DNA from 2 places in the Photobacterium kishitanii genome. Region 1 is predicted to be linked to the other one. Evidence: riboswitches for the same ligand, from Rfam matches in the RefSeq annotation. Region 1 holds a riboswitch; the other holds the start of a gene.

Evidence for each region. A riboswitch is a leader RNA that binds a small molecule or an ion and turns the genes downstream of it on or off. The one in region 1 is predicted to bind thiamine pyrophosphate.
Region 2: linked by a shared signal. The riboswitch ahead of thiC (phosphomethylpyrimidine synthase ThiC) and the one ahead of thiD (bifunctional hydroxymethylpyrimidine kinase/phosphomethylpyrimidine kinase) in region 1 are both predicted to bind thiamine pyrophosphate.

What each region holds. Positions count from the first base shown of each region.
Region 1 covers NZ_LN794353.1:394,452-402,064, forward strand. Annotated here, with positions in the region: gene PPBDW_RS17040 (class IV adenylate cyclase) at 511-1,011, shown strand; gene PPBDW_RS17045 (DUF3360 domain-containing protein) at 1,548-3,056, shown strand; gene PPBDW_RS17050 (hypothetical protein) at 3,392-3,574, shown strand; TPP riboswitch at 3,762-3,862, shown strand; gene thiD (bifunctional hydroxymethylpyrimidine kinase/phosphomethylpyrimidine kinase) at 3,972-4,814, shown strand; gene PPBDW_RS17060 (ABC transporter ATP-binding protein) at 4,804-5,571, shown strand; gene PPBDW_RS17065 (ABC transporter permease) at 5,564-6,367, shown strand; gene PPBDW_RS17070 (ABC transporter substrate-binding protein) at 6,445-7,377, shown strand; gene tenA (thiaminase II) at 7,390-7,613, shown strand, end outside.
Region 2 covers NZ_LN794352.1:3,285,277-3,292,889, forward strand. Annotated here, with positions in the region: gene PPBDW_RS15195 (aminopeptidase P family protein) at 1-564, shown strand, start outside; gene thiH (2-iminoacetate synthase ThiH) at 627-1,739, opposite strand; gene PPBDW_RS15205 (thiazole synthase) at 1,749-2,513, opposite strand; gene thiS (sulfur carrier protein ThiS) at 2,515-2,724, opposite strand; gene PPBDW_RS15215 (HesA/MoeB/ThiF family protein) at 2,721-3,512, opposite strand; gene thiE (thiamine phosphate synthase) at 3,496-4,773, opposite strand; gene thiC (phosphomethylpyrimidine synthase ThiC) at 4,774-6,687, opposite strand; TPP riboswitch at 6,807-6,904, opposite strand; gene PPBDW_RS15230 (universal stress protein) at 7,029-7,451, opposite strand.

The sequences.
Region 1 (7,613 bases):
TGACATAAAATCAATATACAATTTTAGTTGCTGAAATATGTGCATTAGTGTCTCTGGTGTACACTCGCCCTCATTAACATGAGGCTGTAATCATTAATTTTAAAAGGGCGATTCAACCCAAAAACACTTATCTTTACCTATAAAAAAGGCCCTTAATAGGGCCAATTCAATTATCATTGCTTTTTTATCTATTTAAACTGCATATCTGACAGCTTAGCTATTTCTGTAATTCTCGTATTTACACTACTCAATATAGCCAGTAGTTTATCCATAAATACTCTTTACTATCTTTTGCAAAACAACAAACATACCGCATAAGAATATGACGCTAATAAGTAGAGAGCTGTATCATTTTCTAAGCTGCTTATACGGCAATGAACGTGACCGCGTAACGGTAAATGAGATAACTTATTTTCTAAGCTAATAATGGTACATAATTAACATCAACCAACTTCAACTTTATTGGAGTGCTATTCTCAATCTTTTATAATTAAATAAGTAGCAATTATAATATCAGAGCATTTTGAAGGTAAATTTGAAGTAGCGTTAAAATATCGTCTGGAGTCTAAATCTAAGTGCTTAACTATATTAAAATTAATGACGCACGAAGTTATGCTTCAAGATAATTTAGAATCAGATTGTTATTTTGACACTGCTGAACAACATCTTTTCGCTGAAAATAAAAGCCTTTGTATTCGAGAAATAGAACGGTCAGGAATTAAACTTTGGATAGTTAAAGGGCATCAAGCTGACTGCTGTGAGCCAACAAACATTACTGATACCAATAAAGAAAAAAGTATTATTAAAACAATAGACTATCATATTTTGTTGGCGATAAAGAAAACTCGCAGTCTTTATTTTGTCGGTAAGTTTCATATTACTTTCGATAAACTTGATGGACTAGGTGAGTTTGCCATTATGACTGATGATAATAAATTACTTGATGGTTATCGATCTGAATTAATTATACTCGAAAATATTATAATATGTTCCGGTCAATTAATGAGTTAGCGACTCGGCTTACTCATTAATGCCTCAGATGCGCTACGCAAAAAAAAACTAAATTCAAATAATCACCTAGTATTCATATTACAAAAATAATAACTAAAAAAGACAAGCCCCTTACTTTATTACCTGTAAAATTAATAGCATACAAATATAATTGCTACATGCTATCTATAATTTCTCATACTAGTCGTCGTGCTCTACGACTAATGTCTAGCTATCTGAGACTATTTTCGTTTGGTATAAGATACTAACAACTGAACTTCAATGATTACTTTTAGTAGTAGGTTGATTGGTTATTTTATTTAATAGTGAGCTTCAGGGGGTTATAACAAATAACGACCTTATTCCTGATTATTCTGCGCCCTATTTATAATGCGTTGCCTTCACTTATTAATAATAACTCAATTTATCCATAATATAGAGTCATAGAGTTCTTTGTACCAGAAAGTATATAGCTAACTACTCGGCTAAACCTTCGAGCATGAGTAATTAACATTGTTGGAATTACACATCTTAGAGTATGAGCGAAAGGAATCAAAATGAGCAGTACTTTAGAGTCCGTACATATACAACCAGATCAGCCTCAAATCAATGAGGATGAACTCACTTATGAACAACAACATAAACCAAGTTCGGAATTTGGTTCCCGAGAACAATATTTAGAGCACGAATTACAAATCATGGCGCCTAAACGCTGGCGTCCCAATTTACCGTTTAAAGATTATCGATTTGAGATAGAAGATACCATCCCAGCTCTGGCGGGTACCATTGGTAAAGTTGTTATGGTGGGAGCCATTGCAGCAACCTTTGCTGGGGCTCTAGGACTAAATGAAGGCTTTATTTTAGAAAATGTTCGTTTTGAATTACTCATAGCATCTGTTTTCATTATTCTTTTCTCTGGTTTTTTATTGCCGACCGCTAACCTTGCGGGTACACACGGCCCATTAATCCCTTTAATTCCTATTGTCGTTGCCGCCGGCGGGCATCCTATGGCTTTTGGGTTGCTGATTGGTGCGTTTGGCTTAATCTTAGCCATCAGTAAAGGTGGCAGCATGTTGGCAAATCTCACCAGTAAAGGCGTATGTGGCGGTTTATTGCTCTATCTTGGCTTTGTGGGAACTGCTTCTCAAGTTAAAAATCTATTCGCTTGGGCTGAGGGAATAGGTATGAGTCATATTGCTTTTGTAGTGATCTTTTGCACTATTATTTTATATTCTTTATTGGAACATTTTCGTAAGCGTTGGCTAGCAGTACCTCTTAGCTGCTTGCTGGGTGGTACTTTAGCTTTTGCAATGGGTGCCCCGTTTTCTTTTCAAACCGAGCCTGGTTTGCCCAATATGAACCCTATGTATTGGTGGGGAGAAGATACAGGCTGGATGCTAGGCTTACCTACGCTTGAGCATTTCATGGTGGTATTACCCTTTGCTATTTTAGCAGTGGCTATGTGGTCGCCAGATTTTTTAGGGCATCAAGTGTTTCAAAAAATCAGCTATCCAGAACGTACAGAAAAAGTACATATGAACATTGACGATACCATGACTACGGCTTCAATTCGTCAAACGTTCGGTTCTCTGCTCGGTGGTACTAATTTTACTTCTTCATGGGGTACTTATATCGTACCGGCGGCTATTGCAAAACGTCCTATTCCTGCCGGCGCTTTACTGACGGCTCTGTTCTGTATCATAGCCGCTGTTTGGGGCTACCCAATGGATTTAGCTATATGGCAGCCTGTACTTTGTGTTGCGCTAATTGTTGGGGTATTCGTTCCATTGCTAGAAGCTGGAATGGAAATGACGCGTGAAGGGAAAACCACACAATCGGCAGCGATTGTTGTATTTTCTTCAGCGCTAGTTAACCCAGCATTTGGCTGGTCTCTCGCCATGCTGTTAGATAACTTAGGCTTAATCGGTTGTAAAGAACGTAGTGATGAACTTAGTAAAATGAGCCGTTGGGTGTTGCCTGGAACTATGTTTATTGTGCTAAGTGGTGTGATGGCGTTGGTTGGTCTTCTACCTGGGATACCGGCGATTATCCCAAGTGTTCGTTAACCTTTAAATAAGAGTTATTGAGTGTTTAACCCTTTTTATTATTAAGTTTAATTACGTTGTGAGGTGACGTTTTATTAAATCGTCTTATTACCCAACTGCTTTTAACTCAGTTCAACCCCTAGATTTAAAGCATCAGCTAAGACAGTCTGGCATTTATATTAGCTAGGCTCGATTAATGTTTAGTTTTGATCGGAACACAAAAAGGCCTCGCAATCGCAAGGCCTTAGTTTCATCTATCGAACAATTGTAACAATCCACTTCACTGACTTAATCGCTTTTATCAGTGTTTTGCTGAACTGCACTGGTAAGTGTCTCTCTCAATCAATATCGTCACTATGAATATACGATCTCGTAACCCATACATATGCCTGCTGGATGCTAAGCCATGGAGTTATCCTGCGTTTATTGCATCCCAAATGGGCCACAAAGATATGACAATGGTATTGAAGGTTTATGGCACTTGGATGCCGAGTGGAAATGAATCAGAAATAGAAAAAATGGAGATGGCATTAAGATAATCGTACCCCATCTGTGCCCCATTTGAAAAAGTGACGGTCATAGAACCAAAAAAAACCACGCTCTATCCCAGCAACAAAACATTCAATAAATTAATGTGTTATTCATTAATATCTCTAAACAACACCTGTAACCTATTATTTTTCAATAAAATATAGTGACAACCCAATTATTGTGGATTAGGATAATTGCTATTAGTCGGGGGGCTTTAAGCTGAGATCACCATAATGGTGGGACCCGTTGAACCTGAACCAGTTAGCACTGGCGGAGGGAACTAACTATCAACGATACCACACCGTTAATAGATGCAAGCTTGAGTCACAACTGCACATTCTCATACCGCAGTTTACGCTTTCCTGCTTGATACTTGTTCCTGATGCTGCGCATGAGGAATTATGTATGTCACTTATCACATCGTCACACCACACTGTTACGCCTATTGTGTTAACTATCGCAGGATCGGATAGTGGCGGCGGTGCTGGCATTCAAGCAGATATTAAAGCCATTTCAGCAACAGGTAGTTATGCTTGCTCGGTGATCACCGCAATTACCGCTCAAAATACCCAATGTGTTAGCGGTATACTCGCTATTCCACTTGAGATGGTTGAACAACAGTTAGATGCTGTTTTTACGGATTTAAATGTTCAAGCTGTAAAAATTGGTATGCTCGCTGATAGTGAGATTATTCGGTTAGTTGCGGCTAAAATTCGTCATTATCAACCACAATTTTTAGTTATTGATCCAGTAATGGTTGCCACCAGCGGTGATGTATTATTACAACAACACGCTATAACTACGCTCAAAACTGAATTACTGCCATTAGCTGATATTATTACCCCTAACCTACCAGAAGCCGCTGCATTAACCGGTTTAGAAATCCCACAATCTATGGCTGATATGCAAGCAATGATTAGCGCATTGCGAGACATTAATCCTCATGCCGTGTTACTTAAAGGCGGACATTTAGAACAAAGTAGTGATAGCACTGATTTATTGATTTTAGCTAATAACGTTATCGAGCTAACAACCCCTCGTATTGACACCAACAATACTCATGGCACTGGTTGTACTCTGTCTGCGGCTATCGCCTCCTATTTAGCACAAGGCAATGATCTTACAACAGCAACTACCTTGGCTAAACGCTACATTACCGCAGCCATAACCGCCGCCGATGAACTCAATATTGGTCATGGTCACGGACCTGTTAATCACTTCTTTGCAGGTCATCATCATGTGCGTTGATCTGGAAATCACCATAATTAATGGCAGCTTACGTTATCACTCAAATGGCAGCGCTACCGAAAATATCCCTGTAATTAAGGATCTGAATTTAACGATTGCTGCTAACAAATGGACATGCCTAGTGGGTAAAAGTGGTTGTGGAAAAAGCAGCTTAATTAAATTCTTAGCGGGATTATTAAACGAGACAACTGAATGGCAAGGTCAACTGACTATTTCAGATAATCAGCCTTTAACAGGGCGAGTAGCTTATATGGCACAGCAAGATCTGTTATTGCCTTGGTTAACGGTGTTAGAAAATGTCTGTATTAGTAGTAAGTTCGGCCACCATGCTTCGAACTCAAATCTACAACAACGAGCAATAACATTATTAGAGCACGTCGGCTTAGCAGATAAACAGCAGCTATTACCCCAACAGTTATCTGGTGGTATGCGACAGCGCGTCGCACTTGCTAGAACATTATTGCAAGATCAACCGATTGTATTAATGGACGAACCATTTTCAGCACTCGATGCCGTCACCCGTTATCGCCTCCAAGATCTATTTGTGAAATTACTGAAACATAAAACTGTGGTACTGATTACCCACGATCCTCAGGAAGCAATCCGATTGAGTGATCAGCTGTATATATTACAAGGTCAACCCGCTTTTGCCACTGCATTGTCCTTACCGCCGACATTACCACCACGGCGCTTTGATGCTGAATCTGCTAGCCACCAGCAACGTATTTTTGACATATTGGCACACGATCATGACTGATATTACTCGTTTAATCACCACCAAAGCAGCCCATAAGCAGTCATCTACAACCCATGACCTTGCCGCACCAATACGGTTACTAATCAGTATTAGTGTGCTACTAGGGCTATGGCAACTTACGGTCGTGGTGTTCAACTTACCCAGTTTTATTTTACCACCACCACTGGATGTGGCGCAGCGATTAGTTACGCGATACGACGTGTTACTTCGTAATACTTGGGTCACAGGGCAAGAGATCATTCTTGGACTCATTTTAGGTTTATCGCTAGGGCTATTTTTTGCCTTGCAAATGTTGTTATTTAAACCTGTTAAACGATGGTTATTACCGTTACTGATTGCAAGCCAAGCCATTCCTGTGTTTGCCATCGCGCCAGTGTTAATGCTGTGGTTAGGTTATGGCATTGGCTCCAAGGTTGTTATGGCAGCGTTAATTATCTTTTTCCCTGTTACCACTTGCTGCTATGACGGCTTACGTAATACACCAACCGGTTATCTTGAATTATCAACCACGATGGGCGCGACCAAGTGGCAACAGCTTAAATATATTCGCTTTCCTGCAGCCTTACCTGCGCTGGCTTCTGGGATTCGAGTTGCGGTAGTTATTGCACCGATTGGTGCTGTCGCTGGCGAATGGGTCGGTGCCAGTCAAGGCTTAGGTTATTTAATGCTACAAGCTAATGCTCGCATGATGATTGATGAAATGTTCGCAGCACTCTTCATTTTATCGCTGTTATCGGTAGCACTATATTTCATCACTGATCGGTTATTAAAGCGCCTTATTCCATGGCAACTTTAACAACGCACTTAACACTCTTTTGATACTTACTCTTTAAAGGATTTATTGTGAAACGTATTATTTTAATCTCCGCAGCAATGTTGATACTGTTTGGCTTTTCTGTCAGCGCTAAAGCTAGCACTCCCCCTCAAAAGCTCACCCAAATAAGCCTAATGCTTGATTGGTTTGTAAACCCAAATCATGGCCCGATTATTATTGCTCAACAACGAGGTTATTTTAAACAACACGGTTTAGAAGTCGATATTCAGCAGCCTGCCGATCCGTCATTACCACCGAAATTAGTTGCCGCCAATAAAATAGATCTCGCTGTTTCTTATCAACCGAGTTTAACGATTGATGTCGCTGCTGGCTTACCATTAATCAAAACCGCTACTCTGATTGCGACCCCACTTAATACTTTGATGGTACTAAAGAAAAGTGGCATTACCGATTTATCACAGCTAAAAGGAAAAACCATTGGGATTTCAATCGCAGGTAATGAAGATGCGACCATTGGTACTATGCTTGCAGCTCACGGCGTTAAATTAAGCGATGTTAAAATTGTTAATGTCGGTTGGGCACTCTCATCATCATTGGCTTCAGGTAAAGTTGATGCTATCTGGGGGGGACTACGTAATTTTGAAACCAACCAATTAGCTTTAGAGGGTTATCCAACTATCTCGTTTTTTCCTGAAGAAAACGGCATCCCTAGTTATGATGAATTAATTTTTGTCGCCAATAGCAAACATTATAACCGTCAAGCTATCACGGCTTTTAATGCTGCTATCACCCAAGCAACCACTTATATCATTAATCACCCAGATGCAGCTTGGAAACAATTCATTCAATACGCCCCTGACACCTTAGATAACACGCTTAACCATAAAGCATGGAATGACACTTTAAGCCGATTTGCTTTGCGCCCTGCGGCCGTTGATTTTAAACGTTACGATGATTACGCCCAATTCTTATTTAACCACCACGTTATAACCAAACTACCTCAAGCCAAAAATTACATTGGCAGCTTCTAAGGAGAGATTATCATGACATACCAAGATTTAATTGATGCTTGCCAACCACAATGGCAGACATATACCCACCATTCATTTGTGATGCAACTTGGTCAAGGTACACTGCCGCACACCTGTTTTATGCATTATTTAAAACAAGATTTTTTGTTCTTAAAACAATATGCACGTGCTTATGCGTTAGCCATTTATAAAGCCCGAACGCTAGCCGATATGCGTCGAGCACTGCCAAGTGTAGC
Region 2 (7,613 bases), on a different contig from region 1:
ATTACTCGTACGATTGCCATTGGCACCCCAGGCGATGAAGTTAAACAAGCATTCACACTGGTGTTAAAAGGTCATATTGCACTTGCCTCTGCACGTTTTCCTAAAGGCACGACCGGCTCACAGCTGGATGCTTTAGCCCGTCAACACCTATGGGCATATGGTTTTGATTATGACCACGGTACCGGCCATGGCGTGGGTCATTTTTTAAGTGTTCATGAAGGCCCACAGCGGATCGCTAAAGGCTATAATCCAACCGCATTATTACCAGGCATGGTGCTCTCAAATGAGCCGGGATACTACCGCGCTGATGCGTTTGGTATTCGGATTGAAAACCTTGAAGCTGTCGTTGAAGTAGCCACTCAAGGCGATATGTCAGTAATGGGCTTTGAGTCGTTAACACGTGCGCCGATTGATAAGCGCCTGATTGATGCGATCCTACTGACTGATGTCGAACTGGCATGGCTCAACAATTACCATCGCACCGTATTTGACGTTATTAGCCCAGCCCTAACAGGCGCTGATCTGGCGTGGTTAACTCAAGCGACAGCAACACTTAACCGCTAACCTCAATTTTCATACTTAAAATAAAAAAGCCAGTGCATTTAATGCTGCACTGGCTTTTTTTATTAACCGGAATAAACCGCATCCCAGTCTTTCCATACGACTTCAAAACCTTGTCGCTTCACTGCTACGGCAACATCAGCCACACTACGATCATCACTGATCGCAAATTGCTCTAACTCTGGTGTATCATCGGCATAACCACCCGGCTGCGTTTTTGATCCCGCAGAAAGACTAGTAACGCCTAATGGCAACACATTATCGCGAAAGCGGGCTGACTCACGAGTGGATAATGACAACTCAACTTCAGGATTAAACAACCGATAAGCACAGATCAACTGCACTAACTGGCGATCAGTCATCACCGATTTGGGTTCAATCCCCCCCGTGCAAGGCCGCAAGCGCGGAAATGAAATCGAATAACGACTTTGCCAATAATGATGCTCAAGATATGCCAAATGGCTAGCAACAAAAAAACTATCTGTCCGCCACTCTTCCATCCCCAGCAAAGCCCCTATGCCAATTTTATCGATTCCAGCTTGGGCTAACCTATCTGGCGTCGCTAGCCGATAATTAAAATTAGTTTTATTGCCGCGTAGGTGATGCTCGGCATAAGTACGGGCATGATACGTTTCTTGATACACCATCACCGCATCTAAGCCTAAGCCTTTAAGTTCTCGATATTGTTGTTGTTCAAGCGGCTGCACTTCCATTGCAACATAACTAAAATGTGATTTAATTTGTGGCAATGCCTGCCTAAAATAATCCATCCCGACTTTAGTTTGATGCTCACCAGTGACCAATAACACGCTATCAAAATTAAGTGCTTTAATCGCCTTACATTCACGTCCAATATCACCCTCATCTAATGTGCGGCGCTTAATGCGATTTTCCATCGAAAAGCCACAATAGGTACACGCATTGGCACACAAATTAGACAGGTATAACGGTACATAAAAACTGATGGTATGACCAAAACGCTGCCGAGTTAACATCGCAGACAATTGCGCCATATGTTCTAAATAAGGCTCAGCAGCTGGTGAGATCAGCGCTTTAAAATCCTCTAAATCGAGTTTAGGTTTACTAAGCGCACGCTCAACATCTACCGTAGTCTTGGCATAAATAGATAAACGAATATCATCCCAATCCATTTGCTGCCAAACATCAACAAAGCTCATGCTGACTCCTTACTGATTAAGAAATGCCGTTAATGGGCTCGATGCAATAGCATGATTCACTTTCCCCGCCATGCCAGCCTCAAACGCCATACGACCACTTTCAACCGCTAATTTAAACGCATGTCCCATTGCAATAGGATCATGAGCGGCAGCAATAGCGGTATTAACCAGAACGGCATCAGCGCCCATTTCCATCGCTTCTGCAGCATGAGAAGGCGCACCAATTCCCGCATCTACCACCACAGGTACACGTGCTTGATCGATAATAATTTGCAGAAAATCACGACTAACTAAACCTTTATTTGAACCAATTGGCGCTCCCAGGGGCATCACCGCCGCACATCCCACTTCTTCTAACCGTTTACACAACACCGGATCAGCATGACAATAAGGCAACACTACAAACCCTAGCTGTACTAACTGCTGTGCCGCCTTTAGTGTTTCAATTGGATCCGGCATCAGGTATTTCGAATCAGGGTGAATCTCTAGCTTTAGCCAATTAGTACCTAACGCTTCGCGGGCTAATTGCGCCGCAAAAACGGCCTCTTTGGCGTTTTTGGCCCCTGATGTATTCGGCAATAAATTCACCCCAGCGGTAACTAAAGGCGCTAAAATATCATCATCCGGCTGCGTTAAATCAACCCGTTTTAATGCCATAGTCACCAGCTCAGAGCCTGTCGCTATAATTGATTTAGCCATCACATCACGATTGGCGTATTTACCCGTGCCAGTAAATAAACGTGATGAAAAGGTTTTATCGGCAATGGTTAACATATCAACCTCCTGCGATTGCTTGAAATAACGCGAGCTGATCGCCATCAGCAATAACCGTTGTAGACCACTCACTAGCAGCAACAATGGATTGATTGATCGCCATCGCTGTGCCTTGTGTCGGTAAAGACAGTTGCGCGACAAATTGACTCAGGGTTTGCTCGGCTTCACATACCACAGGTTGATCGTTCAACCATATCTTAATCATGGTCATACGATCTCCTGATGAGTGACCACACCACAAACTGGACAATGGGGCTCGGTATTAATTGAAAGCTGCTGCCAGCGATTATTGAAGCCATCAAATTGCTGTAATAGAGAAAATCCGATATCACCGACACCCGTTATCGTTTTAATCGCAGTTAACGCTTGTAAATTGCCGATGGTGCCAACAACAGGTCCTATTACGCCACCAGTTCGACAATTATTGGCTTGTTGCTCCGTACTATTGAAGATAGGAAATAAGCACTGATAACACCCTGATTTCGATTGGCGGAAATCAAATGCAATCAGCTGACCTTGCCAACCAATGGATGCCCCTGATATCAACGTTTTTTGATGTTTAAAACAAGCCTGATTAATCGCATAACGTGTCCCCCAATTATCACTGCAATCAAGTACGATATCCGCTTGTTGAACTTCAATATCAAGTTGAAATCCCGCTAACTTTGCTTGCACGGCTCGCGTACGTATTAATGGGTTTAGCGCATTGATCTGCTGGCATGCAGCCTGTGCTTTACTTGTCGCAATATCACTATCACGGTAAATGACCTGCCGTTGTAAGTTAGAGACTTCAACATCATCATCATCGGCTATAACCAATAAACCCACCCCTGCAGCAGCTAAGTACATTACCGCCGCAGAACCTAAACCGCCAACGCCAATCACCAGCACCTGAGCATTCATCAGCTGTTGTTGCCCTACTTCGCCGATCTCGGCCACCATTAACTGACGGCTATAGCGTATAAACTCAGCATCAGAGAGTTCAGAGTTGATGGTCATCACATGCTCCTCCTGCCTCATTTTCAATCGTAGCAACCAATATATTGCGTAATTCTGCAACTGCAGCGGCTGGATTTTCTGCCTTCGTAATCGCACTGACCACAGCAACACCGGTTACTCCAGTGCGCCACACTTTGGCAGCGCGTTCAATATTGATACCACCAATCGCTACGGTCGGTACTCGTTCACCAATTAATTTTTGATAAAGCGCTAACCGATTAACGCCTTGTGGTAATGACGGCATATCTTTAGTTGAGGTCGCAAAAATATGACCCAGTGCGATATAACTTGGTTGATACTCTAAGGCACGTAAAATCTCATAATAGCCATGCGTAGAGATCCCTAACCGTAGTCCAGCTTGCTGGATCGCGACTAAATTAGCACTATTGAGATCTTCCTGACCAAGGTGAATACCGTAAGCACAATGTTTAATTGCCAACGCCCAATAATCATTGATAAAAACTTGCGCGTGAGCTGCCGCTCCAGCAGCAACTGCCTGTTCAATTTGGGATTCAAGATCAGAGGTTTGGGGATTTTTAATTCGTAATTGAGTCGTCGTAACACCTAACTGCAATATCCGCTCAACCCAATCCGCACTATCAACCACTGGGTATAAGCCTAATTTACACAGTTCTAAATCAGCAAAGGGGGCCACACTTTCACCCTCACCCAGCCAGCCAAGTTGCTTCACTTCCGGATGATTGATCGTTAATGCACGAGGAAAGACTTTGGCTGTCGTTGGCCATATAAGCTCACCTTGCGCACGATAATTATTATCTTGATAACTGCGTGCATGAGCACGCGCTAAGACCAATGCATCATCTAATGGGTAATCAAGTGCTAATGCCACCAATAACATGGCCCGCTGTGCTTCACTGGCTCCACTATGATGACAATGAATTGCTCTGGTTTGCCCTTGGTGATGCCAAATATCAATACAACCGTCATCAGCAGGATAGCCACATAACACTAAACTGGTATCAGCAACCACCTTATGCTGCAACACTTCTAGTTCATCGAAAGGCGCGAGCCACTGATCCCGCACTTGATACGTCGGCAGTACACAATCGTCCTCTACTGCCACAAAATTAAACGCAACTGAACATTCACTGGTGGCGGTTTTAATCTGCACCCATGAATTACTATTATTAACGCTAACGTTCACTGTCTCACCAAGCTGATATAATTCAGCCGGTACCAATAGTGGTTCAATGTGCATTAATAATGGCATTAAATGATTGGGTAACGATAAGGTGCTCATTTACAAATCCTCTTTAGCTGGGTGATATAATTCACTGCCTCGAGCACGAAATTCAGCTGCCTTTTGTTGCATTCCAACATTCAAGTTATCACTGATGGTAATATCTATCTGCTGCAACTCTTTAGCATAATCACGGACTTCTTGAGATATTTTCATAGAGCAAAATTTAGGGCCGCACATTGAACAAAAGTGGGCAACTTTGCCAGATTCCTGTGGCAAGGTTTGATCGTGATAATCTCGAGCAGTTTGTGGATCAAGGCCCAAATTAAATTGATCTTCCCAACGAAATTCAAACCGTGCTTTTGACAATGCATTGTCACGAACTTGTGCACCGGGGTGGCCTTTCGCTAAGTCTGCCGCATGAGCACACAGCTTGTACGTGATCAACCCGACTTTTACATCATCTTTATTCGGTAAGCCTAAATGCTCTTTTGGCGTCACATAGCACAACATTGCACAGCCATACCAACCGATCATGGCTGCGCCAATGCCGGACGTTATATGATCATAGCCAGGCGCAATATCTGTAGTGAGAGGTCCAAGGGTGTAAAACGGCGCTTCATGACAATGCTTAAGTTGTTCATCCATATTGGCTTTAATCATATGCATCGGTACATGACCTGGCCCTTCAATCATCACCTGAACATCATATTGCCACGCAATTTTAGTCAGTTCGCCCAGCGTACGTAATTCACTAAACTGAGCTTCATCATTGGCATCAGCAATTGATCCCGGACGTAAACCATCACCGAGTGAAAGCGATATATCATATTGAGCACAAATTTCACAAATACTGTGAAAGTTTTCATACAAAAAGCTTTCTTGATGATGCGCCAGACACCACTTCGCCATAATTGAACCACCGCGAGAAACAATCCCTGTTACCCGTTTAGCCGTCATTGGCACATAACGTAATAAAACCCCTGCATGAATCGTAAAGTAATCGACACCTTGTTCTGCTTGCTCTAATAAAGTATCTCGAAAAATATCCCAAGTAAGATTCTCAGCGATACCATTCACTTTCTCCAATGCTTGATACATCGGCACAGTGCCAATCGGTACTGGGCTATTACGAATGATCCACTCACGTGTCTCATGAATATTACGTCCCGTTGATAAATCCATCACAGTATCGCCGCCCCAACGAGTCGACCATACTAATTTCTCAACTTCTTCTTCGATTGATGAACTCACCGCTGAATTACCAATATTGGCATTTACTTTGACAAGAAAATTACGCCCAATGATCATTGGTTCAACTTCAGGGTGATTGATATTAGCAGGAATAATTGCTCGACCAGCAGCCACTTCTTGGCGAACAAACTCAGGAGTTATTTGTGGTGGAAGATTCGCTCCCCAATCCATACCAGCATGCTGCTGATTTAAAACTTCATCATCATAGTGCGCTCGTCCCATATTTTCACGAATCGCAATATATTCCATTTCAGGAGTAATAATACCTTGGCGAGCATAGTGCAGCTGTGTAACACATACATTAGCTTGAGCTCGTCGAATAGGAGCGCGGTAACTAAAACGTAAATCATTAAGTGTCTTATCAGCTAAACGCTCATGGGCATAATCAGAACTTAATTCCGATAATAACTCAGTATCATTACGTTCAGCTATCCACGCTTGACGGACTGTCGGCAAACCACGATAGATATCTATCGATTGCTCAGGATCGGTATAAAAACCAGATGTGTCATAAACACGTATTGGTTGATTTGGTTTAAAGAGAGGAGTCTGTTTGGGGCCACTTACTAGGCTATCAGCTAAGGTTATTTCGCGCATTGGCACTAAAACATCAGCGCGACTACCAGCAACATACACTTTGTGGGAGTTAGGGTAAGGTTGAGCCGTTAATGACTCGATAAATTGTTTCGCTTCCAATCTCGCTTGCTTGCGATTCGACACAGCAATTTCCTTTCAATGTTGTAGGGAAAAATGCTTGGCGGATGGGCGTAAACAAGAGCTATGCAGCAATATTGTGCATAATCGAATACAGACAGTGATCCCTAGATAAGGATATGCAGTAAAGATAACCTCTTGTTCCCTTCGCAGGTATTAGCCTGATCAGGTTCAACGGATCCCGCAATGCGGTCTCAGCCATATGGCACTCCGACAAGTAAGTGATTAAGTATAAAGCCTCAGGCTATCACTACAAGTCTTTAGCCAAAAGAATCAATAGACAGTGACAGATAGCAAAAAGCCGTGCAATTACACGACTTTTTATTTCATGCTAATAACCATGATGATTATTGCGAGATAAGTACATCACACTTAAGATGCTTTGCTAGTGTTTCACTCACATCACCAAAAATATGGATACTAGACTTGTGATAACCAGTAATGACTAACTTAGCTTCAACCTTCTCAGCAAGCTCTTCTAAATGTTTAGCAATATCACCATTGGCAATATGTAAGCCAGCAACAGGATAAGAGGAAGCTGTCGCTAACTCTGATAATTGTGACATCCGCTGTTTAGCAATCGCGTCATGTTCTTCTTGTAATTCAATTTCGACATCAATAAAGCTAACATTACCAACACCAGGTTCAACATAGGCAACATGTAATTCTGCATTATTTTGCTCAGCAATAACCCCTGCCTTTACCATTAGTTTATGGGCATATTTATCTTCAGGGTTAACAGCAAGTAATATAGTTTGATATAGCGACATAGCTTATCTCCATGAGCCTACGCTCAGTAGTAAATTTCTTAGTTATGATTATGATGCTATAAATGTAGCTATACAACCAACTATGTGCCGACATTTTAATATACGCTTAAATCAATGATTGCAATTATCGAGAGTGTCAACTAACTCAACAACCGATTATTA